Regions from separate parts of the Streptomyces xingningensis genome, predicted to be linked through region 2. Evidence: riboswitches for the same ligand, from Rfam matches in the RefSeq annotation. Region 2 holds a riboswitch; each other region holds the start of a gene.
What was found. A riboswitch is a leader RNA that binds a small molecule or an ion and turns the genes downstream of it on or off. The one in region 2 is predicted to bind cyclic di-AMP.

Region 1 (7,063 bases), on a different contig from region 2:
CGGTCCGTCTCCAGGTATTTGCCCGCGCCCTCGGCGCGGGCGCTGTCCACGGCCGTGCCCGGGCGGTACTTGCCGGTGAGGAAGCCCGAGGCCAGGGCCCAGTACGGGACGGCGGCGAGGCCGTGCCGGGCGGCGACGGCGGCGAGCTCGCCCTCATAGGTGTCGCGGGACACCAGGTTGTAGTGGGGCTGGATGGCGACGTACTTGGCGAGGCCCGCGGAGTCGGAGAACTCCAGGGCCCGGGCGAGGCGTTCGGCCGGGACATTGGAGGCGCCGATCTCGCGGACCTTGCCCTCCTTCACCAGGGTGTCGAGGGTGGCGATGTACTCCTCGACCGGCACCGACGGGTCGTCGTAGTGGGTGTAGTAGAGGTCGATGTAGTCGGTGCGCAGGCGGCGCAGGGAGTCCTCGAGCCCGGTTCGGATGGCCTGGGCGGACAGGCCGCGCTTCTCCGGGAAGCCCGCTCCGACCTTGGTGGCGATGACGACCTCGGCGCGATTGCCGCGGGCCGCGCACCAGTTGCCGATGACGGTCTCGGACTCGCCGCCGGAATTGCCGGGGACCCAGGCGGCGTAGACGTCCGCGGTGTCTATGAAGTTGCCGCCGGCTTCCGCATAGGCGTCGAGGACGGCGAAGGACTGCGGTTCGTCGGCGGTCCAGCCGAAGACATTGCCGCCGAGGGCGAGCGGGTGGACGGACAGGGCGCCGATCTTGCGGTACTTGTCGGTCATGGCTCCCATGGTTGATCGCGTACGCCGGAGCCGCCAGTCGATATCGGCGTCGCGCCGCCCTCACACACCGGACGGGCTGGAGGGCGGGATCGGGGCCGGGGCGGGCAGTGGGTCCGGGTGGACGGACAGTGGTGCGGCGATGTCCTCCAGGGAGCGGCCCTCGGCCCGGACGGCCAGGAAGGCGGCGACCACTCCGGCCAGGCACATCAGGGTGGCGCCGATCTGGAAGGCCAGGACCGTGTCGCCGACGACGCCGCTGCTGGTCAGGTCGGAGAAGAGCAGCGGACCGCTGATCCCGCCCGCCGCCGTGCCGATGGCGTAGAAGAAGGCAATGGCCATGGCCCGGGTCTCGGTGGGGAACACCTCGGAGACCGTGAGGTACGCGCTGCTCGCGCCGGCCGAGGCGAAGAAGAGGACCACGGCCCAGCAGGCGGTCAGGGTGGTGGCGTTCAGATGGTGCCCGCCGAAGAGCCCGGCGGTCACAAACAGCAGGACGCCCGACAGCAGGAAGGTCGAGGAGATCATGATGCGCCGGCCCACCGTGTCGAACAACTTTCCGAGAAAGAGGGGGCCGAGGAAGTTGCCCACCGCTATGACCGCGAAGAAGTAGCCGGTGTGGGAGGTCGAGACACCGTAGAACTTGTGCAGGATCTCCCCGAAGCCAAAGGTGATCGCGTTGTAGAGGAACGCCTGGCCGATGAAGAGGGCGAGCCCCAGGACCGCCCGCCGCCGGTAGTCGGTGAAGACGGTACGGGCGATGTCGCGGAAGCCGGTGCTCTTGCGCTGGCGGATGGTGATCCTGCCCTGGGCGGGCGGCAGGGCGGTGCCCTTCTCGGCCTCGATGCGCTCCTCGATCTGGTCGACCAGCTCTTCGGCCTCCTCGTCCCGGCCGTGGATGAAGAGCCAGCGCGGGCTCTCCGGCACCTGGCGGCGCACCAGCAGGATGACCAGCCCGAGGATCACGCCCAGCCCGAAGGTCAGCCGCCAGCCGAGGTTCTCCGGAAAGATGGCGGTGTCGAGCAGGAGTATCGACAGCAGCGAACCCGCGATGGCGCCGATCCAGAAGCTGCCGTTGATGATCAGGTCGACCCGGCCCCGGTAGCGGGCCGGGATCAGCTCGTCGACGGCCGAGTTGATGGCCGCGTACTCGCCGCCGATGCCGAAGCCGGTGAGGAAGCGGAAGGCGAAGAACCACCAGGAGGAGAACGAGAGCGCGGTCAGCGCGGTGGCACTCAGATAGACGGCGAGGGTGACCATGAAGAGCCGCTTGCGGCCGAAGCGGTCGGTCAGCCTGCCGAAGAAGAGGGCGCCCGTGCAGGCGCCCGCGACATAGAGCGCCGCCGCCAGGCCGGTGACCTGGGCGCCGGTGATGACCAGACCGCTGCCCCGCTCGGAGAGGCGGCCGGCGATGTTGCCGACCACCGTGACTTCCAGGCCGTCCAGGATCCAGACCGTGCCGAGCCCGATCACCACGGTCCAATGCCAGCGTGACCACGGCAGCCGGTCCAGGCGCGCGGGCACGGAGGTGCTGATGGTCGCGGTCGTCACATTGTCTGAGTTCCCGATCGCGCTCGGAACATTCGCGGCAAATTTCCGGAATGGGGGTGCGGGCGGAGGGCGCGGCGCGCGGTTGGCGCCGCGAGCCCCCGCCCTCCCGCGTACTACGGGCGGAGCCCCCGCGCTCGCAGCCAGGGCAGTGGATCGATCGGGTGGCCGCCACCCGGTCGGACCTCCAGGTGCAGGTGCGGGCCCGTGACATTGCCGGTGGCCCCGACGCGGCCGATGACGGTGCCGGCGGCGACCTTGCCGGAGGTGACGACCATCGACGACAGGTGGCAGAACCACAGTTCGGTGCCGTCGTCCAGGCGCAGCACTATGCGGTAGCCATAGGCGCCCGCCCACCCGGCGTGGGTGACCCGGCCGCCGCCCACGGCCCGGACCGGGGTGCCGGTCGGGGCGGCGAAGTCCTCGCCGGTGTGGCGGTGCACCCAGCGGTGTCCCGACTGGCCGAAGCCGGCGGTGAGGGTGTAGGAGGCGACGGGGAGGGTGTACCTGCCGTGGTGATGCTGCTTGCTCGAACTCTTTGTCGAGTGCGTCGAGTGCGTCGAGTGTGTCGAATGCGTCGCGTGCTGCTTGGGCTGGGTGGTGGGGTGCGGGTGGTGGGGCTTCGGCTTGGCCGGGTGGGCGGCCTGCTGCGTGGCGGCCTGCTGTGCCGCGGTCTGCGCGGCGGCCGCCATCCGCCGGGCGTCCGCCGCCGCCCGCTCCTGCGCCCGGTGCCCGGCGGCGTCGGCGGCATCGGTGGCGTCCAGGGCGGATGTCCGCTGGAACTCGGCCTGTTGGAGGATGCGGGCGCGCAGCGCCTCCCCGGCGTCCCGGGCATCCTGAGCGTCCTGGACGGCCTCCTCGGCGGGGGCGGCCGCGTCGTCGGCGTCGTCGGAAGGGGACTCTCCGGTCGGGTCCGGCACGGATATCGCCGCCGCCGGGCGTTCCTGGGCACTCGCCAGGCCGCCCGCGCCGACCGCCGCGATCATCCCGACGCCGAGCACCGCGCCGCTGCGGGCCATCGAGCCGCCGCGCTGCTTGGGAACCCGGTGCCTGCCGCGAACCGAGGGCCCCTCGGCGTCCGCCTCGGGGTCGCCCTCACCCCACGGCTCACCCCGGTAGGGCGCATCAGATGAACTGTCAGGTGAACTGTCAACGGAGATAGACCTGTTGGACGCCACGGAGGCGCTCTCCTTTCCTTCCTTCTCGCCTACCGGGTTAGCTGACGGGTTCGGAGCAGGAAGGTCTCCTACGGGCCGGACGGCCCGATGCACCCCAGGGTTGGTGGTTCCCCGGTTCCCTTGCGTGTCGTGTGGCGGGATTCGGCGACGGCAATGCGGTGCCGTCTCTTGCGACGGTTGACGACCGCACTACGTTATCGAACGTTAATAGACAGGCAGGGTGGATTCCAAGCCGAAAGCGTGAATCCATCGGCCACTTGGCAAGTCCTTGGAACGATTCCGCTTGATTGCCCATCAGGTGCTCGCCGGCCGCTTTTCGGCCCCGGCTACCTTTTGATCAAGTGCGGACCGTCGCCGCGCCGGATCGCCAACACGGCCATGTCATCCGCCGTCCGACCGCCCGCATGAGGGCGACGTCCGCCGTCAGGCGGTCGAGGAGCGTGTCCGGACTCTTGAACTGCCGCCCGCCCAGCCGTTCCTGGGGCTGGTAGAAGACACCCCGGGCGTCCCGGGCCTCGGTGACCCCGTCGGCGCAGAGGAGCAGGGTGGTCCCCGGCGGGAAGTCTCATTCCTCCACCTGGTCCGGCCGCTCCCCCAACTCCCCCAGGCCGAGCGGCGGCGCGGGCGAGCACGGCCGCGCCTCGCCGGCGGAGCCGTCCGGGTGGAGCAACAGGGGTGGCGGATGGCCTCGGTTGGCCAGGCGCAGGACGGTGGCCCCGGGGGTGTCCCGATGGGCCGGTGCCGGCCCATCCGGACACTCCTAGTCGGCGGACGGGCTGGGGGCCGCGGACCGCCGACGGGGCCGGGGGCGCCTGCCGCTCGAACCCCGGCCGCGCGACGGGCCGTTGGCGGACGTCCGGGTGCGGGTGGCCGCCGGGGCGGGGCGGGGCGCGGGCGGGGCGATGACCACCGGCACCCCGCTCGGCTCGCGCGCGCCCGTGATGCGGGCGAGCTCCGCGTCCTCCGGCTTGACCCGGGCGACATTGGGGGTGATCTTCGCCGTGGCCATCATCCGGGTCATCTCCCGCCGCTGCTCGGGGAGTACGAGCGTGACGACCGTGCCGGACTCGCCCGCGCGGGCGGTGCGGCCACCACGGTGCAGGTAGTCCTTGTGGTCCACCGGCGGGTCGATGTTGACCACCAGGTCGAGGCCGTCGATATGGATCCCGCGCGCCGCGACATTGGTCGCGATGAGTGCGGTGACCTGATCGGTGCGGAACTGCTCCAGGGTGCGGTTGCGCTGCGGCTGGCTCTTGCCGCCGTGCAGTGCGGCGGCCCGGACGCCCTCCGACAGCAGCCGCTTGGCCAGCCGGTCCGCGCCGCGCTTGGTGTCGACGAACATGATCACGCGTCCCTCGCGGGCCGCGATCCGGGTCACCGCGGCCCGCTTGGAGCTGTCGTCCATGACATGGATCAGGTGGTGGTCCATGGTGGCGACCGCGCCGACGGACGCGTCCACCGAGTGGGTCACCGGGTCGGTGAGGAAGCGGCGCACCAGGCGGTCGACGTTGCGGTCCAGGGTCGCCGAGAACAGCATCCGCTGGCCCTTCGGGGCGACCTGGTCCAGCAGCCGGGTGACCTGCGGCAGGAAGCCCATGTCGGCCATCTGGTCGGCCTCGTCGAGGACGGTGATCGCCACGTCGCCGAGCGCGCAGTCGCCGCGCTGGATGAGGTCGGCGAGCCGGCCGGGCGTGGCGACCAGCACCTCCGCGCCCCGGGCGAGCGCGTTGGCCTGGCGGCCGATGGACATGCCGCCGACCACGGTGGTCATGCGCAGCCGCACCCCGGTCGCGTACGGGGTGAGCGAGTCGGTGACCTGCTGGGCCAGCTCCCGGGTGGGGACCAGGACCAGCGCGAGCGGCCGCCGGGGCTCCGCGCGGCGGCCCGCGGTGCGGGCGAGCAGCGCCAGGCCGAAGGCCAGGGTCTTGCCGGAGCCGGTGCGGCCGCGGCCGAGGACGTCCCGGCCGGCCAGCGAGTTGGGCAGGGTCGCGGCCTGGATCGGGAAGGGCTCGGTGACGCCCTCCCGGGTCAGGGTGGCCAGCAGGGCGTCCGGCATGTCCAGCGCGGCGAAGGAGTCGGTCGGCGGAAGGGCAGGGGTGGTGGCGACGGGCGTCTCGAACTCACCCTGGACGGGTGCGGGACGGCGGCCCGACGGCTGGGCGCCACGGGAGCGGGTGGGACGGGTGGGACGGGTGGAGCGAGTCATTCGGGGACCTTCCCTCAAGGGGTGGCACGCCCGATGGGGAGGCTCCGACGATCCGGGTGAGCCTGGGCGCGCAGTGCGGGGGCAGCAATGGGGCACGCACCTCAGGTGCGCGCCCCATTGCCGGTGCGGCCGCGAGGCCGCGAGGTTCGTCAGATACCGACGATGTTCTCCGCCTGCAGGCCCTTCTGGCCCTGGGTGACATCGAAGGAAACCTTCTGGCCCTCGAGCAGCTCACGGAAGCCGTTGGAGGCGATGTTCGAGTAGTGGGCGAAGACGTCGGGGCCGCCGCCGTCCTGCTCGATGAAGCCGAAGCCCTTTTCCGAGTTGAACCACTTAACGGTGCCAGTAGCCATGTCTATATCTCCTTAATGGGATGGGCCCCATACCGGAACAGACCGGCTAAAAACAAAAATGCGCCTTCGGCTACATAACCGAGGCGCACACGAGTTCATGGGTACCACAACTGCAACTTGCACGACCGTAACACGGTTCGGCGGCCCCCCGTAACCCCCGCCGACCCGCTCGCCCGGTGACCTGTGTCACTTCCCCTGAAGCTCCCCCGTGACCCGACACCCGGCTATAACTCGACGCCCAGCGCCCGGGCGTGCCGGTCCGCCGCGACCTCGGCGTCGGCCTCGTCGAGATAGACCTCGCAGACCAGCCGCCCATCGGCGGTCATGTTGTGCTCCAGCTCCCAGAGACTGACCTCGCCGCCGCCCGCCAGCAGGAACGCGTGCTCATAGAAGCGGCACCAGGTGGCGTCCCGTCCAGGGCCGCGCCGCCGGGGCTTGGTGATCAGCGCGATGTGGTGGCCCAGCGCACTCTGGAGGAGTTCGCTGACCACCTCGCCCGGCCCGTCCTGGTTCTCCGCCCGGCGCAGCAGCCGCCGGGCGTGGTCGGGCGAGGCCTCGGAGACGTACTCCCGGCGGGGACGGGTGGGCCCCATCGCGAGCAGCAGCTCCTCGGCGAGCCAGGCGGGCAGCTCCTCGTCCTCGCTGCCGGGGCCGATGCCACCGCCGATCCGCTCATGGACCCGGCGCTCGGCCTCGTCCAGCGCATCCTCGTGTGCGTACAGCTCATAGAGGAAGCGCTCACGCGGGCCGGTGTCGTGCTCCAGCTCGTACAGCAGCAGGCTGCTGCCGTCGGCGAGCAGGAAGATGTGCCGGTAGGTGTTGCACTTCAGCGGCCGCGCCTCGTCATTGCGCTGGCGGTACGAGCGGAGCTCCGACTGGTGCATCAGCGCGGTGCGCAGCCGGTCGAGCACCGGCTCGTCGATCTCGAACCCGTTCTGGGCCCGTTTCAGCAGCTCCGCGACCTGTTCGGCGGGCGTCGGGTCACCCCGGCCCGGTGCTCCGCCACTGCTCTCGCCCCCACCCGTCTGCATCTGCTCCATGCCCCTCGAC
Region 2 (7,063 bases):
AACCGGATCGAGGTCCGCCACCAGCAGACGGATCGAATTGGTACCGCAGTCAATCGCGGCCACGCGGGTCATGCGCTCTCCAGCAGTCGTCGTGGGGGCATCGGAAACGGACGGAGACGGAACGGAAGGGACGGACTCGGGAACCTACCGGTCCGCTACCCCTCGTCCCCACCCGGGCTCACACAGGGCCCCTTGCGCCACCACTCCGGCAGCATCGCGATCGCCTCGTCCCCCAGCGGGTTCACCCCGGGGCCCGCCGCCAGCGAGTGCCCGACCAGCACATGCAGGCACTTCACCCGGTCCGGCATCCCGCCGGCGCTGGGAAAGCCCTCCAGGACCTCGATCGCGTCCCGCCGCCGGATGTAGTCCTCGTGCGCCGCGCGGTAGGCGGCAGCGAGCTCCGGGTCACTCTGCAGCCGGGCGGTCATCTCCTTCATGACCCCCTCGGCCTCCAGCGTCCCGATCGCCGAGGACGCCCGGGGACACGTCAGGTAATAGAGCGTCGGAAACGGAGTGCCGTCCTCCAGCCGTGGCTGCGTCTCGACGACATCGGGGTTGCCGCACGGGCAGCGGTGCGCGATCGCGCGCAGGCCGCGCGGCGGGCGCCCCAGTTGGGCCTGGAACGCGACGACATCCGCGTCCGTCGGCTCGGTGGGCTCGGTCTTCGGAGGAGGGGTGTCCATGTGCTCGCTCGTGTTCGTCTTCTCGAATGGGCGGATCGGTGATCGGTGATACGACGTCAGTGGCGGCCGTCCGACACGTCCACACCGTCCCAGAGGTTGCTGTACCACGGCCGGTCGGCCGCGCCCTGGTCCTTCGGCCGCCGGGCGGCCCCGCTGCCGTCCACCACGGTGTAGCCGGTCTCGCCGGGGCGTACATAGTGCAGGTGCTCCCGCGCCAACTGCTCGATGTACGCCGGGTCCTCCAGCCGGGCCTTCTGCTCGCGCAGTCGCTTGACCTGCTCACGGGCGCGGTCGGTCTGCCGCCGCTGGTCGTCGATGTCCGAACGCTGGGTGACCCACTGCCGCATGGGATAGGCGAGGGCGACGATCAGCGAGCAGACGACCAGCGCCAGCAGCGCGGCACGCCCGGTCAGCCGGCTCCGGCGCGGCGGCCGGATGCGCCGACCCCCGGCCTTCGGCCCCTGTACGAGCACCGAGCCGAGTGCCTTGAGTCTGGTCGCGGTGGAGAACCGTTCCGCCGCCACATCGCCTCCCCTTGGGGTCCGGTTGCGGACGCGCAAAGTCGTCCTCGGCCACGGTACGGGACCGTGGCCGAGGACGTGGTGAGGCTTACGCCGGGTTTGTCAGCCCTTGAAGCACTTGCTGGTTCGCAGAGCGCTGCGCTTGTCTAGTTCGCAGAGCGAAACCGCGGAAAGGCGCTGCGACCGGCATACACCGCCGCGTCGTCGAGGATCTCCTCGATGCGCAGCAGCTGGTTGTACTTGGCGACGCGCTCGGAGCGGGCCGGGGCGCCGGTCTTGATCTGGCCGCAGTTGGTGGCAACGGCCAGGTCGGCGATGGTGACGTCCTCGGTCTCGCCGGAGCGGTGGGACATCATGCACTTGAAGCCGTTGCGCTGGGCCAGCTCGACGGCGTCGAGGGTCTCGGTGAGCGAACCGATCTGGTTGACCTTGACCAGCAGGGCGTTGGCGGCGCCCTCCTCGATGCCACGGCCGAGGCGCTCGGGGTTGGTGACGAACAGGTCGTCACCGACGAGCTGGACCTGGTCGCCGAGCTTCTCGGTGATGGTCTTCCAGCCGTCCCAGTCGTCCTCGAACAGCGGGTCCTCGATGGAGACCAGCGGGTACGCGGCGACGAGCTCCGCGTAGTACTCGGTCATCTCGGCGGCGGTGCGGCTCTTGCCCTCGAAGGTGTAGACGCCGTCCTTGTAGAACTCGGAGGCGGCGACGTCCAGCGCCAGCGCGATGTCCTGGCCGGGGGTGTAACCGGCCTCCTTGATGGCCTCGAGGATGAGGTCGAGGGCCTCGCGGTTGGAGCCGAGGTTCGGGGCGAAGCCGCCCTCGTCGCCGAGGCCGGTGGACAGGCCGCGGCCCTTCAGCACCTTCTTGAGGGTGTGGTAGACCTCGGTGCCCCAGCGCAGCGCCTCGGAGAAGGACTCCGCGCCGATCGGCGCGATCATGAACTCCTGAATGTCCACATTGGAATCGGCGTGCGAGCCGCCGTTGAGGATGTTCATCATCGGAACGGGCAGCAGGTGCGCGTTGGGGCCGCCGAGGTAGCGGAAGAGCGGCAGGTCCGAGGCCTCGGAGGCGGCGTGCGCGACGGCCAGGGAGACGCCCAGGATGGCGTTGGCGCCGAGCGAGCCCTTGTTCTCGGTGGCGTCCAGGTCGAACATCGCCTGGTCGATCAGGCGCTGCTCGGTGGCGTCATAGCCGACCAGCTCCGGACCGATCTGCTCGATGACGGCGAGCACGGCCTTCTCCACGCCCTTGCCCAGGTAACGGTTCGGGTCACCGTCACGGAGCTCGATGGCTTCGAAGGCGCCGGTCGAGGCACCGGACGGCACGGCGGCACGGCCGGTGGAGCCGTCGTCGAGGCCGACCTCGACCTCGACCGTGGGGTTGCCTCGCGAGTCGAGGATCTCGCGAGCTACGACGACGTCGATGGACGGCACGAGGGTCTCCTTCGTGGGTGTCTGGAGTTCTGCAGCACGAGCCTAACGGGCCCCGGAGGCTCCGCCCGCCGCCGGACCGCCGCCCAAACCGAAAAATGGCACAAACGCCGAGATCACGGGAGGAATGGTCAGCCGTTGTGTTCGCTGAGCGAAGAAGCGGGTGCGCTTCGCGCGCCCGCACCCTTCACAAACATCCCGCACCCTTCACAAACATGGCGGATCGCAAACATGGCGGAGCCCCGCTCCGATGCGGCTCGGGGGTAGACGCATCGGAGCGGGGCGATCCTGCTCACACGTGAGGGCAGGGGTCTCCCGGGTCAGCTGAGGTGCAGCTTCTGGCCCGGGTAGATGAGGTCGGCGTTGTCCACGATGTCCTTGTTGCGGTCGTAGAGCTTCTCCCAGCCGCCCTTGACCTTCTTGGCCTCGGCGATCTTGGCGAGGGTGTCGCCTTCCTTGACCTGGTACTCGCCGTCGCCCATCTTCACGGTCTTCGGGGCGGCGTGCTTGGGCGCGGCCTGGCGCGGGGCCGGGGTCTCGTCGTCGCCGTCGTCCGCCTTCGGGGCGGCGTGCTTCGGCGCGGACTGGCGCTCGCTGCGGTCGGCGTGGCTCTTGGTGGAGGTGCCGCGCTCGCTGGAGCCCGAGGACTTCTTCGAGGACGAACCGGAGGTGTCGACATCGGCGGCCGGGCCGCCGGAGGTCAGGCCGCCCTCACCGGCGCAGCCCCAGGCACCGGGACCCTGCGCGGCGAGGAGCTTCTCGGCGACGGCGATCTGCTGGCTCTTGGACGCCAGGTCGGCGCGCGGGGCGTAGCTGGTGCCGCCCATGGCCTCCCAGGAGGACTGCGAGAACTGCAGGCCACCGTAGTAGCCGTTACCGGTGTTGATGGACCAGTTGCCGCCGGACTCACACTGGGCGACCTTGTCCCAGGTGACCACGGAAGCGGCGTGGGCAGACGTGGCGGCCATCAGCGGGGCCGCGACAGCGGCACCGGTGACACCGGCCAGCGTGGCGATGCGGACGGCCTTGTTCGGACGACGATGCTTGCCCTTGGACATAAGTCGGTTTCCTCACCGGCGCCTACGAGGTGAGCTGTCGGGTTCGGACGTGAGTTGCCCGGCCGAGCGGCTTGCGCGTGCTCGGCTTCACCCCTAGCCGTCCCGGCTCGTCCGGTCGGCGATCCACGATCGCGACTGACGGTCCGTTACGGCGCCCTACCTTGGTTCCCCCGCTCCTGCCTACGGCGCTTGCGCGACGACTCCCTCGGTCGTTGGCAGGATTCGGCGTGACGACCGTGGTGCTCGCGGTGGCGAGCGGTGACGACGTTAAGCACAGGCGGCCGAGGTGTTCAAACCCTCCTTTTCAGCCACCGACTGACTTCACACCCCTCCGTAACCTGCTGTTTTCGCAGGTGGGAGGCGGTTAATCGAATTCCGGACGGTGCCATTTGAGCCGTTGTCAACGAGACCCATGTCTCACTTTCCACAGGAACGGACATTCGACTCAAACCGTCCCGCTACTTCTTCAGTTCGAGTTGCTGACCAGGGTGGATGAGGTCCGGATCGGATCCGACGGCCTTTTGGTTGTCTCGGTAGAGCTTGTGCCAGCCGCCCTCGACGGACTCCTCCTGTGCGATGGCTGACAGATTGTCACCGGGGCGCACGGTGTAGTCGCCCGCCTCCGGCGTGCCCGTACGGGCTTCCGTACCACCGCGCGAGGCGCGGTCCGCGCCCGAACGCGGCGGCTCGGCACGGTGCTTGCCCGTCCCCGCGCCCGCGCCCGCCCCGGCGCCCGGGTCCGACGGTGCGCTGCCGCCCGGGTCCGCGCCGGTGCCGCCGGGCGTGTGCCCCTGGGCCGGGGCGGGGTCCGCCGAGGGGGTACCGGCGGGCGGAGTCACCGGGTCCGCCGCCGGGGGCTTGCGGTGCTTGCCCTCGGGCTGGTCGCCCTGCTGTTCGGCGGGCTGCTGCGGCGTGGACTTGCCGGGCTTTGACGCACCGGAACCGGAGGCCCCATCGGGGTTCGGGGTCCCATCGGGGTTCGGGGTCCCGGAGGCGGACGAGGGGGGTGCGGGCGCCGGGTGTCCGGGCTCGGCCCGATGGGCCGGCGCCAGCTCGGGCGCCTGGGTCGAACCCGGATTCACCTCCGGCGTCGGCCCGTTCGCGGCCAGGCCGGAACCGATCGCGCAGCTGGGCCAGGCATACGGTCCGCGGGCCTGGAGGATCCGCTCGGCGACGGCGATCTGCTGGGCGCGACTGGCCATGTCGGGCTGCGGCGCATAGGACGTACCGCCGTTCGCCTCCCACATCTGACGCGTCATCTGCAACCCGCCGTAGAACCCGTCGCCGTTGTCGGCGCTCCACAGCCCGCCGCTCTCGCACTGGGCGACGCGGTCCCAGGTCGCGGCGTCGGCGGCGGTGGCGCCGGTGGCGGCGAACAACGGCATGGCGATGCCGGCACCCGTCACCCCCGCGGCGACCACAACGGCGGGTATCTGACGGGGCCGACGATGTCGGCCTGTCCCGGAACGCATCTGATGACCTCTCGTTGGCGGCTGATATGACCGTCGAACATAGCGACGGGCTCCGGGAGTCACAACCCGGTGTAGCCGGAGTCACGGGGCGATAAAGCCGAGTTGACGTACAGTCATCCGGTTCGTGGGGTGAACTCGACCGGCAGCGTGCGCAGCCCCCGCATGATGAGCCCGCCACGCCAACGCAGTTCCTCCGGCCGGACGGCCAACCGCAGGTCGGGGAGGCGGCGCAGCAGGGTCGCGAGTGCCGTCCGGCCCTCCAGCCGGGCGAGCGGAGCGCCCAGGCAGTAGTGGATTCCGTGCCCGTAGCCGAGGTGCTGATTGTCACGCCGGGCGAGGTCGAGGGTATCCGGTTCGGCGAACCGTTCGGGGTCGCGGTCGGCCGCGGCGAGGACGACGAGCACCGGGTCGCCCTCGGCGATGCGCTGCCCGCCGATCGTCAGGTCCTGGGTCGCGAACCGCCAGGTCGCCAGCTCCACCGGGCCGTCGTAGCGCAGCAGTTCCTCCACGCCGGTGGCGAGCAGGCTCTCGTCGCCCCGGTCGAGCGCGTGCTGCAGGAGCTCGCGCTGCCCGGAGTTGCGCAGCAGCGCATAGGTGCCGTTGCCGATGAGGTTCACGGTGGTCTCGAAGCCGGCGAAGAGCAGGATGAAGGCCATGGCCGCGGCCTCGTTCTCGGTCAGGTGCTCGCCGTGGTCGCTGGCCCGGATGAGACCGGAGATGAGGTCCTCGCCCCCTTCTCCCCCCAGGGACTCACGCTTGCGGTGGATGAGTTCGGCGAGGTAGGCGCGCATCTTCTTCACGGAACGTGCCACTCCGCCGCGCGGCCCGCCGCCGTGCCGGATCATCATCCCCGCCCAGTCGCGGAAGTCGTCCTGGTCCTCGGGCGGCACCCCGAGCAGATCGCAGATCGCAAGGATGGGCAGCGGAAAGGCGAACTCATGGATGAGGTCGGCTTCCCCGCGCTCCGCGAACGAGTCGATGAGCCGGTCGGTCAGTTCCTGCACCCGCGGGGCGAACTCGGCGACCCGGCCCGGGGTGAAGGCCTTTGACACCAGCCGTCGCAACCGGGTGTGGTCCGGTGGATCGATGTTGAGCAGATGGGCCGTCAGGTTGGCGCTGCGCTCGCCGGGGATGCCGACCTTGCCCTTGCCGTGGGCGGCCTCGGAGTGGTGCCCCGGGTTCTTCGACAACCGCTGGTCGGCCAGGGCCTGGCGGGCGTCGGCGTAGCGGGTGACCAGCCATGCCTCGACGCCACTGGGCAGCGCGGTGCGGTGGACGGGCGAGTGCTCGCGCAGCCAGGCGTACGCGGGATAGGGGTCGCTCGCGAATTCCCAGGTGAAGAGCGGCGGCATGGTGGGGGCGCCGCCGTCCGCGCCGCGGTCGGTGTGGTTGTCGTTCTTGTCTTGCACGCCTTGACGTTACCGGCGGCTCCCGGGGACGTCGGTGGAGGACCTCGGTGGAGGACCTCAGTGATGGCCGGCGCCGCCGCTGCCGAAGGAGCCGCTGCTGCCGGGGTTCCACTTCTTGCGTTCCTCCGAGGGCTCCTCGGGATGGCTGCCCGGGCTCTTCAGCTCGTGCGGCAGGAGCCGGTCGCTCTGTTTCTCCCTGGGCAGCTGGTCCGGTTCACGGTGCTCGGTGACATAGCCGATCGCGTCCTCGTCGTCGTTGTGCCCGGGGCCGTGGTCGGGGGACGTCGGCCCGTTCCCCTCCCTCGGCGTCCGCCAGGCGCCCATGCGCCGTTGCGGGGCGGAGGGGGGCGGGGGCTCCCTGTCGCGCCACCTGAGCCCGTAGACGACCGCGAGGATCAGCAGGGCTCCGACGAAAAGCCCGACGATAAAGGGTGCGATGCCACCGAGATAGGCGGGGAGGGCGAGGTCCGTGTGTTTCGTGAACATGGCT
Region 3 (7,063 bases), on a different contig from region 2:
GGTGGCCATGATGCCGTCGTGAGTGCCCGGCTGGGGGAAGACTCCCCACCAGTTGTGGGTGATATTGGCGGATATGTCCAAGTGGCCCGCCTGGGCCTCGCGTTGGGAGCGCCGGCTCTCCTCGAAGGCGCGGACCGCCCGTTCGCGAGCGGGGGAGCGGCCCGGCTCGCGGGCTCCGGTCACGATGCCGGTGTGCGGGGCATCGGGGTCGGGGGTGCGGACGACGGGCGGGCCGGCGGGGTGGCCCGCGGCAGGGCCGGGGTGTGCGGTGGCGGGGGCGATCCCCAGGGCGGCGAGTGCGCAGAGCAGCAGGGCGACCAAGGGGGTCCGATGTCTGTTCATCTGGCTCCTCCGGGACCGAACGGTGGGTACGGCGGGGGGTGGGAGCACGGGGTCGGACGCCTGATGGTCCATGGCGAGCCCGAACCCCAAGCAGGGGCAATGTCCATGACAATTACCTCCGCGTCAAGGGGCTCAGCGGTCCCAGGTGACCCGGGGCTCAGGATGCCGTCACTCGCCGCCGAATGACTCTGCTTTCACGGGAGTTGACTGAGCGCGCTCCCGACACGTGGTCTACGGTGTGCCCCAGTGGCGCGCTGATCACAAGTGCGCAGGGTGGGTCATCATGGTGTCCATGGGTGTCATTGGCCTGCCGGAAAACCGAAAAAAGGAGAAAATCCATGGCAGACCGAACCTCTGACGGGGATGCGATACCCCCGGCGCGTCGCCGCCGGGGCATCGGGGTACCCGCCCGTGCCGGACTGCTGGCCGTGGCCGGGGTGTTGGTGCTGGCGGGCTGCAACGGAGCGAAGGACTCCTCGGACTCGGCCGACGCGGCGGAGACGGCCGCGAGTGCACCGGCGGAGTCCGACGGCCATGCCGCCCCCCTGGCCTCCGGCGGCAAATCGCCCAAGCCCGGGCACACTTCACCGAAGCCGGGGCATGCCACCCCGACGCGCGGCGGGAGCTCGCCGTCCGCCGGACCCTCGTCGGCGCCGCCCACCACCACCGCCTCCGGCGGTCGCTGGCAGCCCCGGCCGGGAACTCCCTGGCAGTGGCAGCTCGACGGGAAGGTCGACACCTCCGTGGATGTCCCCGTCTATGACATCGACGGCTTCGAGAACGATGCGAAGGTCGTCGACCAGCTGCACGGCAAGAAGCGGAAGGCCATTTGCTACATCAATGTGGGCGCCTATGAGGACTTCCGCCCCGACCATGGCTCCTTCCCCCGGGAGTTGCTGGGGGCGGACGTCGAGGGATGGAAGGGGGAGAAGTGGCTGGACATCCGCCGCATCGACGCCCTGCGTCCGATCATGGCGAAGCGCTTTGACATGTGCAAAAAGAAGGGATTCGATGCGATTGAGCCGGATCTGACCGAAGGGTTCCGCAACAAGACGGATTTCCCGCTCACCGGCGAGCACCAGCTCGCCTACAACCGGATGGTCGCGAGCCTGGCGCATGAGCGAGGACTCGCCATCGGGCTCAAGAACGACCTGGATCAGATTCCGCAGCTGGTGAAGGACTTCGACTTTGAAGTCAACGAGCAGTGCGCGCAGTACGAGGAGTGCGACAAGCTCACCCCCTTTGTGCGGGCGAACAAGGCCGTATTCCATGTCGAATACGACCTGTCACCAGGGGAGTTCTGTGACATGGCCAAGAATCTTCACCTCAGTTCGATGCAGAAGAAGCTCGGTCTGAACGCCTGGCGCCGTCCCTGCTGAACCCCGTCGGCGGGGGCGGGAAACCGCCCCCGCCCAACGTGAAGAACCTCACAGACTGCCATTTCCGCTCTGGATTTTGCCGGTTGATGGTGCAGGATCATGCACCGAACAACAGCACCCGTCACCGAGGCGGGGCGATCCGGGCGGACGCCGAATCCTGCCGCCGCTCCGGATGCGGAACTGATTCGTTGGATCGGCAGGAGCGGGAGACCCAGGCACGACGAACCACGATGGCGGTGGTTCTAGGGGTGAAGCCACAGCGGTGGCCGGGCAACTTCGCCAGTCCGAACCCGACAGGTCATCTTTCGCAGGCGGATGACGAAGGGCTATTGGCATGTCTTCTGCGTTGCCTCGAATACCCGCGCTCATCTCCCGGGCCGGAACCGCATCGGCCCTCACCGCCGCCACCGTCGCGGCATCCGTTCTCCTGCCGGGCATGGCCGCCGATGCGCAGGCGGCGACCCCCGGGTCCAAGGCCGTGAAGGTGGCGGCGTCCAAGCAGGGCTCCCCGTACCAGTGGGGTGCCACCGGCCCCAACCGCTTCGACTGCTCGGGCCTGACGCTCTATTCCTTCAAGAAGGCCGGCAAGCGGCTGCCGCGGGTGGCCGCCGACCAGTACAACGCCACCCGGCATCTGTCCCGGGGCTCCCGCAGCGTCGGCGACCTGGTGTTCTTCCACTCCGGCAGCTACGTCTACCACGTGGGCATCTACGCCGGGGGTGGCAAGATCTGGCACGCCCCGGGCACCGGCAAGAAGGTCCGGCTGGAGAAGATCTGGACCAACAACGTCTGGTACGGGCGGGTCCGCTGACCCAAGCCGCTTCCCCGGCCATCGGGGGCGGCCTCCTCCCCACGGGAGGAGGCCGCCCCCGAAGTGCCGGTCAGGCGGCGTCCAGGTAGACCCACTTCCCGTCTTCCCGCACAAAACGGCTGAGCTCGTGCTGCGCGTCCGACTTTCCGTGCGCACGGAAATGGGCCCGGAATTCGACGGTGCCCTCGTGGTGGAACGGCGTGCCGTCCCCGGTGGCGAGGATGTCGAGCCCGGTCCACCGCATCCCGGGATCGAAGTCCAGGCCGGGCGGCCGGGTGCTGGAATGCCAGGTGCGGAGCAGATACGCGGCATCGTGGACGACAAAGGCGCTGTAACGCGAGCGCATCAGACGCTCGGCGGTGGCCGCCTGCCGCTGCCCGCTGTGCAGACTGCCGCAGCATTCCGCATAGTCGGCGTCGAGCCCGCAGGGGCAGGGTGAGGTGGGACCGATGGTGCTGTTCTTGGACACCTGATGATTGTGCCCAAGACGCCCGCAGAACCGTGCACCGGGCCTTCCGGATGGCGTACGAACCGGATATCGGATCCCATGTCATACGACGTCATACGACAGGGCCTCGCCTGTTTCCCGAGTTCTTCAAGTTCTTCAAGTTGCCGTTGTTTCCCGTGAGTTGACTCGACTAGGGTCACTCCGGTGCGCAGTCGTGTGATTCCCTCCATGTTCCTGGCCGTCCTGGTGCTGACGGCATGCGAAGTTCGGTCCGAGGCCGAAAGCGATTCGGAGCCGAGAGCGTCGAGTCCGTCCAAGCCCACCCACAAGCGGGCGGAGACCCGTGGTGACGGGGCCGAGCTGCTCCGCAGAGCGGGCGAGAAGCTCAGCGTCCAGAACCCTGCCTTCTCCCCGGACGGCAAAACCTTCCTCTTCACCGAATTCCAGGGGGGTTACAACAAGGACGCCGCCGCGCTGCGCGTCCTGCCCTTCGACGCCGATGCGGCGGACCGGAAACCGGACACCCTGCTCGACAAGGCCGACACGGCCGCGGTGAACCTGCCGGGCAGCAGCTGGCACCCGTCCCGCGGGGTGACCTTCGCCTGGGACCGGGAGGTCCATGACGAGGTGTGGACCCTGAAACCGGGCGGGCAGCCGGTCCGGGTGACCCAGCACCAGGGCAAGTCCGGCTATCTGGAGCCCAGTTTCTCGCCGGACGGGGAGTGGATCTCCTTCCAGGAGAGCGTGGAGCGCGAAGACGGCGACAAAACCGCCTACGGCTCCATCTGGAAGATCAGGCGGGACGGTTCCGGGCAGACCCGGCTGCTGGACGGGCCCGGCACCCACACCGACAACCGTCAGCCCAACTGGTCGCCCAGCGAAGACAAGCTGGTCTTCCAGCGCAAGGAAGAGGACAACGGCACCTGGTCGCTCTTCATCATGAACGCGGACGGCAGCGGGATGCGGCGGCTCGTCGCCGGGGCGGGCGAGCACACCGATGCCAGCTGGTCGCCCGACGGAAAGTCCGTGGTCTTCTCCTCCACCGTCGGCGGGCTCAAACTGCCGCAGATCTTTGTGATACCCGCAGCGGGCGGGAGCCCGGTCCAGGTCACCAAGAACGACAAGTCCTATGACGGCGCCCCCAGTTGGTCACCCGACGGCAAATGGATCGCCTTTGAGTCACACGACGGGGAAGAAGACCGGCCGACCTCGCTCTGGCGGATCCCCGTACCGCAGAGGTGAACGGATCCCGAGTTGCCGGATGTGCCGTGGTGGGTAGCATTTTTCGGATAGTGGGCCAATGCGAGACCCGCCACCGGCCCGGCCTAGAGAATCGTCAAGGTCGTCACCCCGGTCGCGCCGGTGAGGCCGCCCGCCAGGCACTGCAGCAGGCTCGGCTGGGGAACCGGGACGACCTGGAGCAGCTTTCGGCCGCGGAAGCGGCCGTGGGTGACGGTGCCGGTGGCCGGGGTGACCACCTGGCCGGCCACGGCCGTACTGCTGCCGCTGATGTCGGCGGTGCTGGAGTCGCCGGTGTTCCAGACATAGGTTCGGTCGGCCCGGAACCCTTCGAGAGGATTGTTGCAGCCCGTGAAGAGCGTGAACTCCTCGTGGTAGCCGCCGCTGCGCACCGCACCGTCGCCCCCGGCACAGGAGCCGAAGCGCCCGTCGACCGTGACGTGGATGGGCCGCGGCTGGAGGACGACTCCCGGGCGGTAGCCGACCGACTCGGTCCCCTGGCACTGCAACAGCTCGGAGCCCCGGGACTGGGCGGACGCCGGCACCACCGGCGCGGCGGCGCCGAACACCACGGCGGCCGCCAGGGCAACCACGCGCAGCCGCCTGCCATCCGCCGTCGCGGCGGATCTCTTCAAACCGAACACCATGGGACATTCCATGCCCCGCCCATGCGACCCGGAGACAGGCGCTCCGGAGCGCCGATGGGCGCCATGACCCGGGGAACCGCGCACAACCCGGCGCGTACGCTTCCCCTATCGCACGGCCCGTCCCGCGCGTAGCCTCATGCCACCCCTTGGCCGTCCTGCCGGGCCCTGCGCCGGAGCGAGCTGGAGAGAGGTGACTCCACCCACGACTAAAGTCGCGGGCTTCCTGTGTCGGTGGCTACGCACCGGCGCAGAGGACCAGCCCGGCCCTGTGCAGAACGTTCAGTGCGCCCACGGTGTCGGCGTTCTCAACGAACCCGCACTTGACGCACTCGAATTTCGCTTGGGTGACACGGTTCTCCTTTGCGACGTGTCCGCAGCCTCCGGCGGCTGGCGGACACGTGCGGGAGGTGTTGCGGGCGTCCACCGGGATCACGCGGCGACCGGCGCTCTCAGCCTTGTTCGCCAGGATGTTCAGGAAGATGCCCCAACCCGCATCCAGGATGCTGCGGTTCAGCCCGGCTTTCGCGGCGGCACCGTTCGGCAGGAACGCGCCGGTGTTGTCGGGCTTGGGTGTGGGGGTGCGGATCATGCCCGCGATGTTCAGCCGCTCGTGGCCGATCACGTCGGCTCCGGCCACGACAAAGCCGGCCGCCTTGTGAGCGAAGTCCAGGCGCTGGCGCCGGATCCTGGCGTGCAGCCTGGCGACCTTGCGCACCGCGGTCCGGTGCTTCTTCGTCCGGTCCTTAGCCTTCTTCCGCTTGGGGAACGTGTCAAGTGCCCGCTGGGCAGCGGTCAGTTCCCCGGCCGTCTGCTCCAGGAAGCGCGGGTTGGCGACGTGCACGCCGTCGCTGACGGTGAGGAAGTGCGTGACGCCCATGTCGATGCCGACATGGTGCCCTGTGGCGGGCAGTGGTTCGGCGGGAACGTTGTCGCAGGCGAGGATGACGTACCAGCGGCTGCCTTCCCGCTTCACCGAGATCGTCTTCACCCGGCCTTTGACCGAGCGGTGCTGGTGCACGCGCACATGCCCGATACCTTGGAGCCGGACGCGGGTCTGCTTCTCGTGCGGGGCGGAGTCCCAGCGGCAGCCATCCCCGTCCTTCGGGAAGGTCACCGTGTCGAAGTGGCCGACGCCCTTGAACCTGGGGTATCCGGGCTTCTCTCCGCTCTTGATCCGGCGGAAGAACGCGGCGAACGCCTTGTCGAGACGGCGAAGCGTGGCCTGCTGTCGGGTAGCCGGAGCCCGTCGCCGGGCCCCGGCCCCCTAAGAACCGTGCTTGCGACTCGTCGCCGCACACGGCTCAAGCAGAATCCAAGGGCGACTCAGACTCCTGCATCAGTTGTGCCTCTTGCCGTCAATTGCGTGGTGCGTTCGATGACAATCAGCGTGTACGAGACGGAGGTTTTCCATTCCATCACCGCCGCCTTCTCGCCGGTAGACGAAGTGGTGCTTATGCAACCTCTTCTTCTGCGCCGAGAACCATTCAATCCACTCCCGAGGGGAGTCCGGTTCGTATTCGGCCCCGACGATCAACGCCTGTCGACAGAGGGGGCAGATCCCCTTTTGCCGTGCCGCCAAGGTCATGCTTACCTTGTCCATCGGCGGTGGCGCTTTGCGGCGGCGTCGCTTCGTCCAGTACTCCTGGAGGCTGGGGTCATCTGGCGATGCTCCACCCTTGACCATGATGTGCCGGGCGATCGGCACCCAGGCGAACCTGATGAGGAAGGCGCCAGAATCTCTGTCGCCGAACACCCACCTGTCCGTCCGGGTGCTGTGGAATTGCCCGAAGTACCGTTTGACTACCCAGTCCTTCGGTTTTGTGGGGTGCGCTCTTTTGGCCCACCTGTAGGTGAGCTTCCACACGTAGTGATCCAGTCTGGCGAATGTCCGCGACGAGATCACTCCCCGGTAGTACGTTGCCCATCCGCGCACGATTGGCGTGAGTCGACGCAGTACCGCCTCGGCGTTGGTTCCGTGAAGTTCCTTGACTTCACTCCGAAGCCTTTCCCGGACCCTCCCTACGGCCTCTTTGCTAGGCGTGATGATCGCTCGGTCGTTGTTCCTTCTCCGGATGGTGAATCCGAGGAAGTCGAAGCCGTCATCGAGGTGGACGATACGCGTCTTCTCCTCGTTGAATCGGAGCCCGCGGGGCTCCAGCCACTTCGCCAACGCCTCTTTGACCTCCAGCGCCTGAGC
Region 4 (7,063 bases), on a different contig from region 2:
CCGCCTCACCGACAACCCCGACCGCGACCCGTCCGCAAGAGCGCACCGGGTCGGGAACTTCGCGGAATGTCAGTGCGCTTGCATACAGTGACACCAGTCTTCATCACGCCGGACATCGCGAGCCATCGCGAGTCGGCACGGGATCCCACAGCGATCGAAGGGACGTACATGCCCATGGGTCACACGGCCACGCAACAGGCCGGCACCGGCGGCCTGACAGCGACTGAGCACCGCCTGGCCAATGGCCTGCGGGTGGTGCTCTCGGAGGATCATCTGACCCCGGTCGCCGCCGTCTGCCTCTGGTACGACGTCGGCTCGCGCCACGAGGTCAAGGGGCGCACCGGCCTCGCCCACCTCTTCGAGCACCTCATGTTCCAGGGCTCGGCCCAGGTCAAGGGCAACGGTCACTTCGAGCTGGTGCAGGGCGCCGGCGGTTCGCTCAACGGCACCACCAGCTTCGAGCGCACCAACTACTTCGAGACCATGCCCGCCCACCAGGTGGAGCTGGCCCTGTGGCTCGAGGCCGACCGGATGGGCTCCCTGCTCACCGCGCTGGACGAGGAGTCCATGGAGAACCAGCGCGACGTCGTCAAGAACGAGCGCCGCCAGCGCTACGACAACGTGCCCTACGGCACGGCCTTCGAAAGGCTGACGGCCCTGGCCTACCCCGAGGGCCACCCCTACCACCACACCCCGATCGGCTCGATGGCCGATCTGGACGCCACCTCCCTGGAGGACGCGCGCGCCTTCTTCCGCACGTACTACGCCCCGGGCAACGCCGTTCTCGCGGTCGTCGGCGACATCGACACCGAGCAGACGCTCGCCTGGATCGAGAAGTACTTCGGCTCCATTCCCGCCCATGACCGCAAGCAGCCCCCGCGCGACGGCTCCCTCCCGGACACCATCGGCGGGCAGCTGCGCGAGGTGGTGCGCGAGGAGGTCCCCTCCCGCGCGCTGATGGCCGCCTACCGCCTCCCGCACGACGGCGGCCGCGAGGCCGACGCCGCCGACCTCGCTCTGACCATCCTCGGCGGTGGCGAGTCCTCCCGCCTGCACAACCGCCTGGTCCGGCACGACCGCACGGCCGTCGCGGCCGGCTTCGGCATGCTGCGCCTGGCCGGTGCCCCCTCGCTGGGCTGGCTGGACGTCAAGGCCTCGGCCGGGGTGGAGGTGCCCGCCATCGAGGCGGCCGTCGACGAGGAGCTGGCCCGCTTCGCGCTGGAGGGCCCGACCCCGCAGGAGATGGAGCGGGCCCAGGCCCAGCTGGAGCGCGAGTGGCTGGACCGGCTCGCCACCGTCAGCGGCCGGGCCGATGAACTGTGCCGGTTCGCCGTGCTGTTCGGCGACCCGCAGCTCGCCCTCACCGCGGTCCGGCGCATCCTGGACATCACCCTCGAGGAGGTGCAGGCCGTCGCCAAGGACCGCCTGCACCCCGACAACCGCGCCGTGCTGGTCTACGAGCCGGCCTCCGGCGCGGACACCGCCGCCGAAGCCCCCGGCGCCGCCGCCGAGAACGCACAGGAAGAGGAGACGGCCCAGTGAGCGACGCCGTAGCCGCAGGCACCACCAGCCCAGCGATGGAGTTCCACCCCCGGCCACAGCCGGGCGCCGCGACCCCCTGGGCCTTCCCGGCCCCCGAGCGCGCACAACTGCCCAACGGCCTCACCCTGCTGCGCTGCCACCGCCCCGGCCAGCAGGTGGTCGCCGTCGAGGTCATCCTGGACGCCCCCCTGGACGCCGAACCCGCCGGGCTCGACGGCGTGGCCACGATCATGGCGCGGGCCTTCTCCGAAGGCACCGACAAGCTCAGCGCCGAGGACTTCACCGCCGAGCTGGAGCGCTGTGGCGCCACCCTCGACGCCCACGCCGACCACCCCGGCGTCCGGGTCTCCCTGGAGGTCCCGGCCTCCCGGCTGCCCAAGGCCCTCGGCCTGCTGGCCGACGCCCTGCGCGCCCCCGCCTTCCCGGACAACGAGATCGAGCGCCTCGTCCGCAACCGCCTGGATGAGATCCCGCACGAGCTGGCCAACCCCGCCCGCCGGGCGGCCATGGCGCTGTCCGCGGAGCTCTTCCCGGCCGACTCGCGGATGTCGCGCCCCCGCCAGGGCACCGAGGAGACCGTCGAGCACATCGACGCCGCCTCCGTGCGGGCCTTCTACGAGGCGCACGTCCGCCCCGCCACCGCGACCGCCGTCATCGTCGGCGACTTCACGGGCGTGGACCTCGACCAGGCCCTGGCCGACTCGCTCGGCGCCTGGACCGGCTCCACCGCCGAGCCCCGGCCCGTGCCACCGGTCACCGCCGACGACACCGGCCGGGTCCTGATCGTCGACCGCCCCGGCGCAGTGCAGACCCAACTGCTCATCGGCCGGATCGGCGCCGACCGGCACGAGCGGGTCTGGCCCGCCCAGGTGCTCGGCACCTACTGCCTGGGCGGCACCCTCACCTCCCGGCTGGACCGGGTGCTGCGCGAGGAGAAGGGCTACACCTACGGCGTGCGGGCCTACGCCCAAGTGCTGCGCTCCGCCCCCGATTCCACGGGTGCCGCGATGCTCGCCATCAGCGGATCGGTGGACACCCCGAACACCGGCCCGGCGCTGGAGGACCTGTGGGCGGTGCTGCGCACCGTCGCGGCCGAGGGCCTGACGGACGCCGAGCGCGATGTCGCCGTGCAGAACCTCGTCGGCGTCGCCCCGCTGAAGTACGAGACGGCGGCGGCCGTCGCGGGCACCCTCGCCGACCAGGTCGAGCAGCACCTGCCGGACGACTTCCAGGCCCGGCTGTACGAACGCCTCGCGGAGACCGGCACCGTGGAGGCCACCGCGGCCGTCGTCAGCGCCTTCCCGGCCGGCCGTCTGGTGACGGTGCTCGTCGGTGACGCCTCCGAGATCCTGGAGCCCGTCAAGGCGCTGGGGATCGGAGAGGTGACGGTCAGCTCCGCCTGACGGAGGCTCAAGGGCCGGACGGACAGGGAGGCGCAGGGGCCATGGAGGCTCCTGCGCCTCCCATATGCCCGATGTGGGCACGGCGGTTGCACGCCATCCCTGTGGCGTGTGTCACTAAATCGTGGTTCCGTTTGCCGTTCGAATCTGACGCCGATTAGCTTCTGTGCGGCAGTCCGTCAGATCGGAGCCGCACCCGCGGCCCCGGGCAGCCATCGCCGAGTCCCCGTACGGCGCGAGCCAGGGGAGCCGGGGAACCACTTGTTCCCTGGGGTGAATCGGGCCCCTCTCCGGAGGGCTCCGTAGGAGACCTTCCTGCTCCGAACCCGTCAGCTAACCCGGTAGGCGAGAGGGAAGGAAAGGATCAGCCGCGCTTATGGCGTTCACCCGTCCTACCGGGAAACACCGTCGTCCGAGCCGTGCCGTGCGCGTCAGCGCCAACATAGCGGGCATAGCCACCCTCACCGCCACGGGTGTGGCCGTCGGCGTCGCCGCTCCGGCCTTCGCGGCCTCCGACGACTCTCCGCTTCACGAGGACACCGGCCTGACCCAGGCCATTGTCATCACCGACGACGTGGCCCAGAACGTCGGTGCGCAGGCCGACACCCAGCGCGGGGCCGCCGACCAGGCCGAGGCGAGGCACCAGGCGGAGGTGGCCGCCAAGAGGCAGGCGGCGCTGCTCAAGAAGCGCGCGGACGAGGCCAAGCGGAAGGCGGACGCCGAGCGCGCCGCCAAGGAGCGTGCCGCCCGCGAGGAGGAGCGCAAGCGCCTCAACACCTTTGTGCTGCCGATCGACGGCTCCTATGTCTCCACCGCCTACCAGGCGACCAGCGGACTGTGGTCCTCCGGCAGCCACACCGGTGTCGACTTCCATGCCGAGTCGGGCACTTCCGTGCACGCGGTGGGCGCGGGCACCGTGGTCGAGGCCGGCTGGGGCGGCGCCTACGGCAACAACATCGTGATCAAGATGGCCGACGGCACCTACACCCAGTACGGCCATCTGTCGTCCATCGGCGTCTCCGTCGGCCAGACGGTGACCCCCGGCGAGCAGATCGGCCTCTCGGGCGCCACCGGCAATGTCACCGGCCCGCATCTGCACTTCGAGGCGCGTACGGCTCCGACCTACGGCTCGGACATCGACCCGGTCGCCTATCTGCGCGCGCACGGCGTCGACATCTAGTCGACATCCAGGCCCCATGCCACACTTCGCGAAGGCCCCGGCCCCTTGGCCGGGGCCTTCGCGCATGGCCAAAAATATCCCTGGGATCTCCGGGGCCATCGGAAATCGCACGTGATTGCAATAGAGTCGGCCGAGTTCTCTGAGCAGCGGAGGTTCGTCCATGCGGGACGGCTCGTGAATGGTGCTGGCGAAGCGGTGCACGAGGGCCGCGGGATTTCCGCGCACGCCGTGTGCACGGCGATCCGTGACGACATCGTCGCCGGGACCTTCCCGCCCGGCGCCCGGCTCATCGAGGACCTGCTGGCCCGTCGCTACGGCGTCTCCCGGGTGCCGGTGCGTGAGGCTCTGCGCACCCTCGCGTCCGAGGGCTTTGTGGTCACCCGTCGGCATGCGGGCGCCTGTGTCGCGGAACCCACCCGGCAGGAGGCGGCCGATCTGCTCGATGTGCGTGCCCTGCTCGAACCGCTGGGCGCGGCCCGGGCCGCACAGCGCCGCACCGAGGCGCACCTGAAGGTTCTGCGGGGGTTGGTGAGGCTCGGCCGGGAGCGCGCCCGCACCGGGCGGACCGGCGAGCTGTGCCCGCTCGGCGACTGGTTCGACGAGACGCTCGCCCAGGCCTGCGGCAGCCCCAGCCTCGCCGCGCTCCTCACCCAGCTGCGGCGCAAGATCGCCTGGGTGTACGCGGCCGAGCCGCCCGCGCGCCCGGTGGAGACCTGGGAGGCGCACGGAGCCCTCGTCGACGCCATCGCCAGAAGGGACGCGGAACGGGCGCGGGCGCTCGCCGCCGCGCGCGCCGGGCGTTTTCCCGGGGAATTCAGGTTGTGGCGGCCGGCCGGGGGAGTCGGCGAGCAGGGCCGGAAACGGCCTGTAAACACGGCGAGCGCTCGTTCTTAACAAACGGGCGCTATTCCTTGATAAAGACCGGCCGGGAATTGTGGCGGTTCCCGGCCGGGTAGCCGCGCGCATGGTGCGCGGCAACAGCACAACAGCACAACGGGGCCGCGGCGGCCCCGACCGGGGCTGCCACGGCCCCGTTGCGGGCCGTCGGCTCAGACGGTCTCCGGAAGCTCCTCGAGCCCCTCGGCGACCAGCTTCGCCAGCCGGTCGAGCGCAGCCTCGGCGCCGTCCGCCTCGCTGGCCAGCACGATCTCCTCGCCGCCCTGGGCGCCCAGGCCCAGCACGGCCAGCATGGACCCGGCGTTGACGGGGCTGCCGTCGGCCTTGGCGATCGTCACGGGGACGCCGGCAGCAGTCGCCGCACGGACGAAGATCGACGCCGGGCGGGCGTGCAGCCCCTCGGCCCAGCCGACGTTTACGCGGCGCTCAACCATGGTGTTGCCCTTCAAGTCGAATTGGTTGTCTAGACCAGTGTCTCACGGGGTGCGTGGTGCTCCGGCGCAGCGCCCCGTGCTGTCGGTCCCCGGCCGTACGCTGACCTCATGCAGACGCCGCCAGAGCACGCCTACCCGGCCCACTGGGAAGCCGATGTGGTGCTGCGCGACGGTGGCACCGCCCAGATCCGCCCCATCACCCCCGACGATGTGCAGCGCCTGGTCGACTTCTACGAACAGGTCTCGGACGAGTCCAAGTACTACCGCTTCTTCGCGCCCCACCCCCGGCTGTCCGACCGTGACCTGCACCGCTTCACCCACCACGACTATGTGGACCGGGTGGGCCTGGCCGCCGTCGTCGGCGGTGAGTTCATCGCGACCGTGCGCTATGACCGCCTCCCCGCCGGGGCCCGCGCCGATGCGGCCGTGCAGGCGGAGGTCGCCTTTCTGGTGCAGGACGCCCATCAGGGCCGCGGCGTCGCCTCCGTGCTGCTCGAGCACATCGCGGCCGTCGCGCGCGAGCGGGGCATCGGACGCTTCACCGCCGAGGTGCTGCCCGCCAACACCAAGATGATCAAGGTGTTCACGGATGCCGGCTACACCCAGAAGCGCAGCTTCGAGGACGGCGTCGTCCGCCTCGAGCTCGACCTGGAACCCACCGACCGGTCGCTCGCCGTCCAGCGCGCCCGCGAGCAGCGCGCCGAGGCCCGCTCCGTCCGGCGCCTGATCACCCCCGGCTCCGTCGCCGTCGTCGGCACCGGCCGGGGGGACGGCGGCATGGGCCGCTCCGTGCTGCGCAACCTCCTCGCGGGCGGCTTCACCGGGCGCCTCCATGCCGTCAACCGGGCCTTTCCGGAGGGCACTTCGGTGCTGGAGCCCGAGGGCGTCCCCGCCCATCGCTCGCTGAGCGACATCACCGGCCCCATCGATCTGGTCGTCGTCGCCGTGCCCGCAGAGCAGGTCCCGTCGGTCGTCACCGACTGCGGCGAGCACGGGGTCCAGGGCCTGCTCGTGCTGACCGCCGGATACGCCGAGGCCGGGCCGCGGGGGCGGGAGCGCCAGCGCGAGCTGGTCCGCCGGGCCCGTTCGTACGGCATGCGCGTCATCGGCCCCAACTCCTTCGGCCTGGTCAACACCGCCGACGGCATCCGCCTCAACGCCTCGCTCGCACCCGAGCCGCCCGCCGCCGGGCGGCTCGGGCTGTTCAGCCAGTCCGGCGCGATCGGCATCGCCCTGCTCTCCGAGCTGCACCGCCGGTCCGCCGGGCTGGCCGGGGTCTCGACCTTCGTTTCGGCCGGCAACCGCGCCGATGTCTCCGGCAACGACTTCCTGCAGTACTGGCACGACGACCCGGACACCGACGTCGTCCTGATGTACCTGGAATCCCTCGGCAACCCACGCAAGTTCACCCGCCTCGCCAAGCGCACCGCCGCCCGCAAACCGGTCGTCGTCGTCAAGGGCGCCCGGCACGGCGCCGCCGCCCCCGCCGGGCACGCCGTGCCCGCCAGCCGCCTCCCCGACGCCACCGTCTCCGATCTGCTGCGGCAGGCGGGTGTCAGCCGCGTCGGCACCGTCACCGAGCTCATCGACACCGGGCTGCTGCTCGCCTC

Region 1: linked by a shared signal. The riboswitch ahead of ABCR83_RS16230 (M23 family metallopeptidase) and the one ahead of ABCR83_RS06715 (transglycosylase family protein) in region 2 are both predicted to bind cyclic di-AMP.
Region 3: linked by a shared signal. The riboswitch ahead of ABCR83_RS09825 (C40 family peptidase) and the one ahead of ABCR83_RS06715 (transglycosylase family protein) in region 2 are both predicted to bind cyclic di-AMP.
Region 4: linked by a shared signal. The riboswitch ahead of ABCR83_RS25640 (M23 family metallopeptidase) and the one ahead of ABCR83_RS06715 (transglycosylase family protein) in region 2 are both predicted to bind cyclic di-AMP.

The regions. Positions count from the first base shown of each region.
Region 1 covers NZ_JBDJPF010000027.1:32,720-39,782, reverse strand. The annotation lists gene ABCR83_RS16240 (aldo/keto reductase) at 1-731, opposite strand, end outside; gene ABCR83_RS16235 (MFS transporter) at 792-2,279, opposite strand; gene ABCR83_RS16230 (M23 family metallopeptidase) at 2,393-3,454, opposite strand; cyclic di-AMP (ydaO/yuaA leader) riboswitch at 3,466-3,611, opposite strand; partial or broken gene ABCR83_RS16225 (SpoIIE family protein phosphatase) at 3,792-4,124, opposite strand; gene ABCR83_RS16220 (DEAD/DEAH box helicase) at 4,215-5,660, opposite strand; gene ABCR83_RS16215 (cold-shock protein) at 5,810-6,013, opposite strand; gene ABCR83_RS16210 (DUF6227 family protein) at 6,238-7,053, opposite strand.
Region 2 covers NZ_JBDJPF010000008.1:60,111-67,173, forward strand. The annotation lists gene ABCR83_RS06695 (Ppx/GppA phosphatase family protein) at 1-72, opposite strand, end outside; gene ABCR83_RS06700 (DUF501 domain-containing protein) at 156-683, opposite strand; gene ABCR83_RS06705 (FtsB family cell division protein) at 740-1,207, opposite strand; gene eno (phosphopyruvate hydratase) at 1,351-2,637, opposite strand; gene ABCR83_RS06715 (transglycosylase family protein) at 2,955-3,692, opposite strand; cyclic di-AMP (ydaO/yuaA leader) riboswitch at 3,697-3,890, opposite strand; gene ABCR83_RS06720 (transglycosylase family protein) at 4,151-5,164, opposite strand; gene ABCR83_RS06725 (cytochrome P450 family protein) at 5,278-6,516, opposite strand; gene ABCR83_RS06730 (DUF6479 family protein) at 6,631-7,059, opposite strand.
Region 3 covers NZ_JBDJPF010000013.1:70,771-77,833, reverse strand. The annotation lists gene ABCR83_RS09835 (carbohydrate-binding protein) at 1-342, opposite strand, end outside; gene ABCR83_RS09830 (endo alpha-1,4 polygalactosaminidase) at 681-1,721, shown strand; cyclic di-AMP (ydaO/yuaA leader) riboswitch at 1,898-2,050, shown strand; gene ABCR83_RS09825 (C40 family peptidase) at 2,056-2,532, shown strand; gene ABCR83_RS09820 (YchJ family protein) at 2,603-3,001, opposite strand; gene ABCR83_RS09815 (TolB family protein) at 3,185-4,222, shown strand; gene ABCR83_RS09810 (hypothetical protein) at 4,306-4,866, opposite strand; partial or broken gene ABCR83_RS09805 (RNA-guided endonuclease InsQ/TnpB family protein) at 5,102-6,094, opposite strand; gene ltrA (group II intron reverse transcriptase/maturase) at 6,203-7,063, opposite strand, start outside.
Region 4 covers NZ_JBDJPF010000059.1:8,155-15,217, reverse strand. The annotation lists gene ABCR83_RS25650 (M16 family metallopeptidase) at 169-1,542, shown strand; gene ABCR83_RS25645 (M16 family metallopeptidase) at 1,578-2,945, shown strand; cyclic di-AMP (ydaO/yuaA leader) riboswitch at 3,149-3,305, shown strand; gene ABCR83_RS25640 (M23 family metallopeptidase) at 3,319-4,122, shown strand; gene ABCR83_RS25635 (GntR family transcriptional regulator) at 4,297-5,016, shown strand; gene ABCR83_RS25630 (HPr family phosphocarrier protein) at 5,172-5,453, opposite strand; gene ABCR83_RS25625 (bifunctional acetate--CoA ligase family protein/GNAT family N-acetyltransferase) at 5,562-7,063, shown strand, end outside.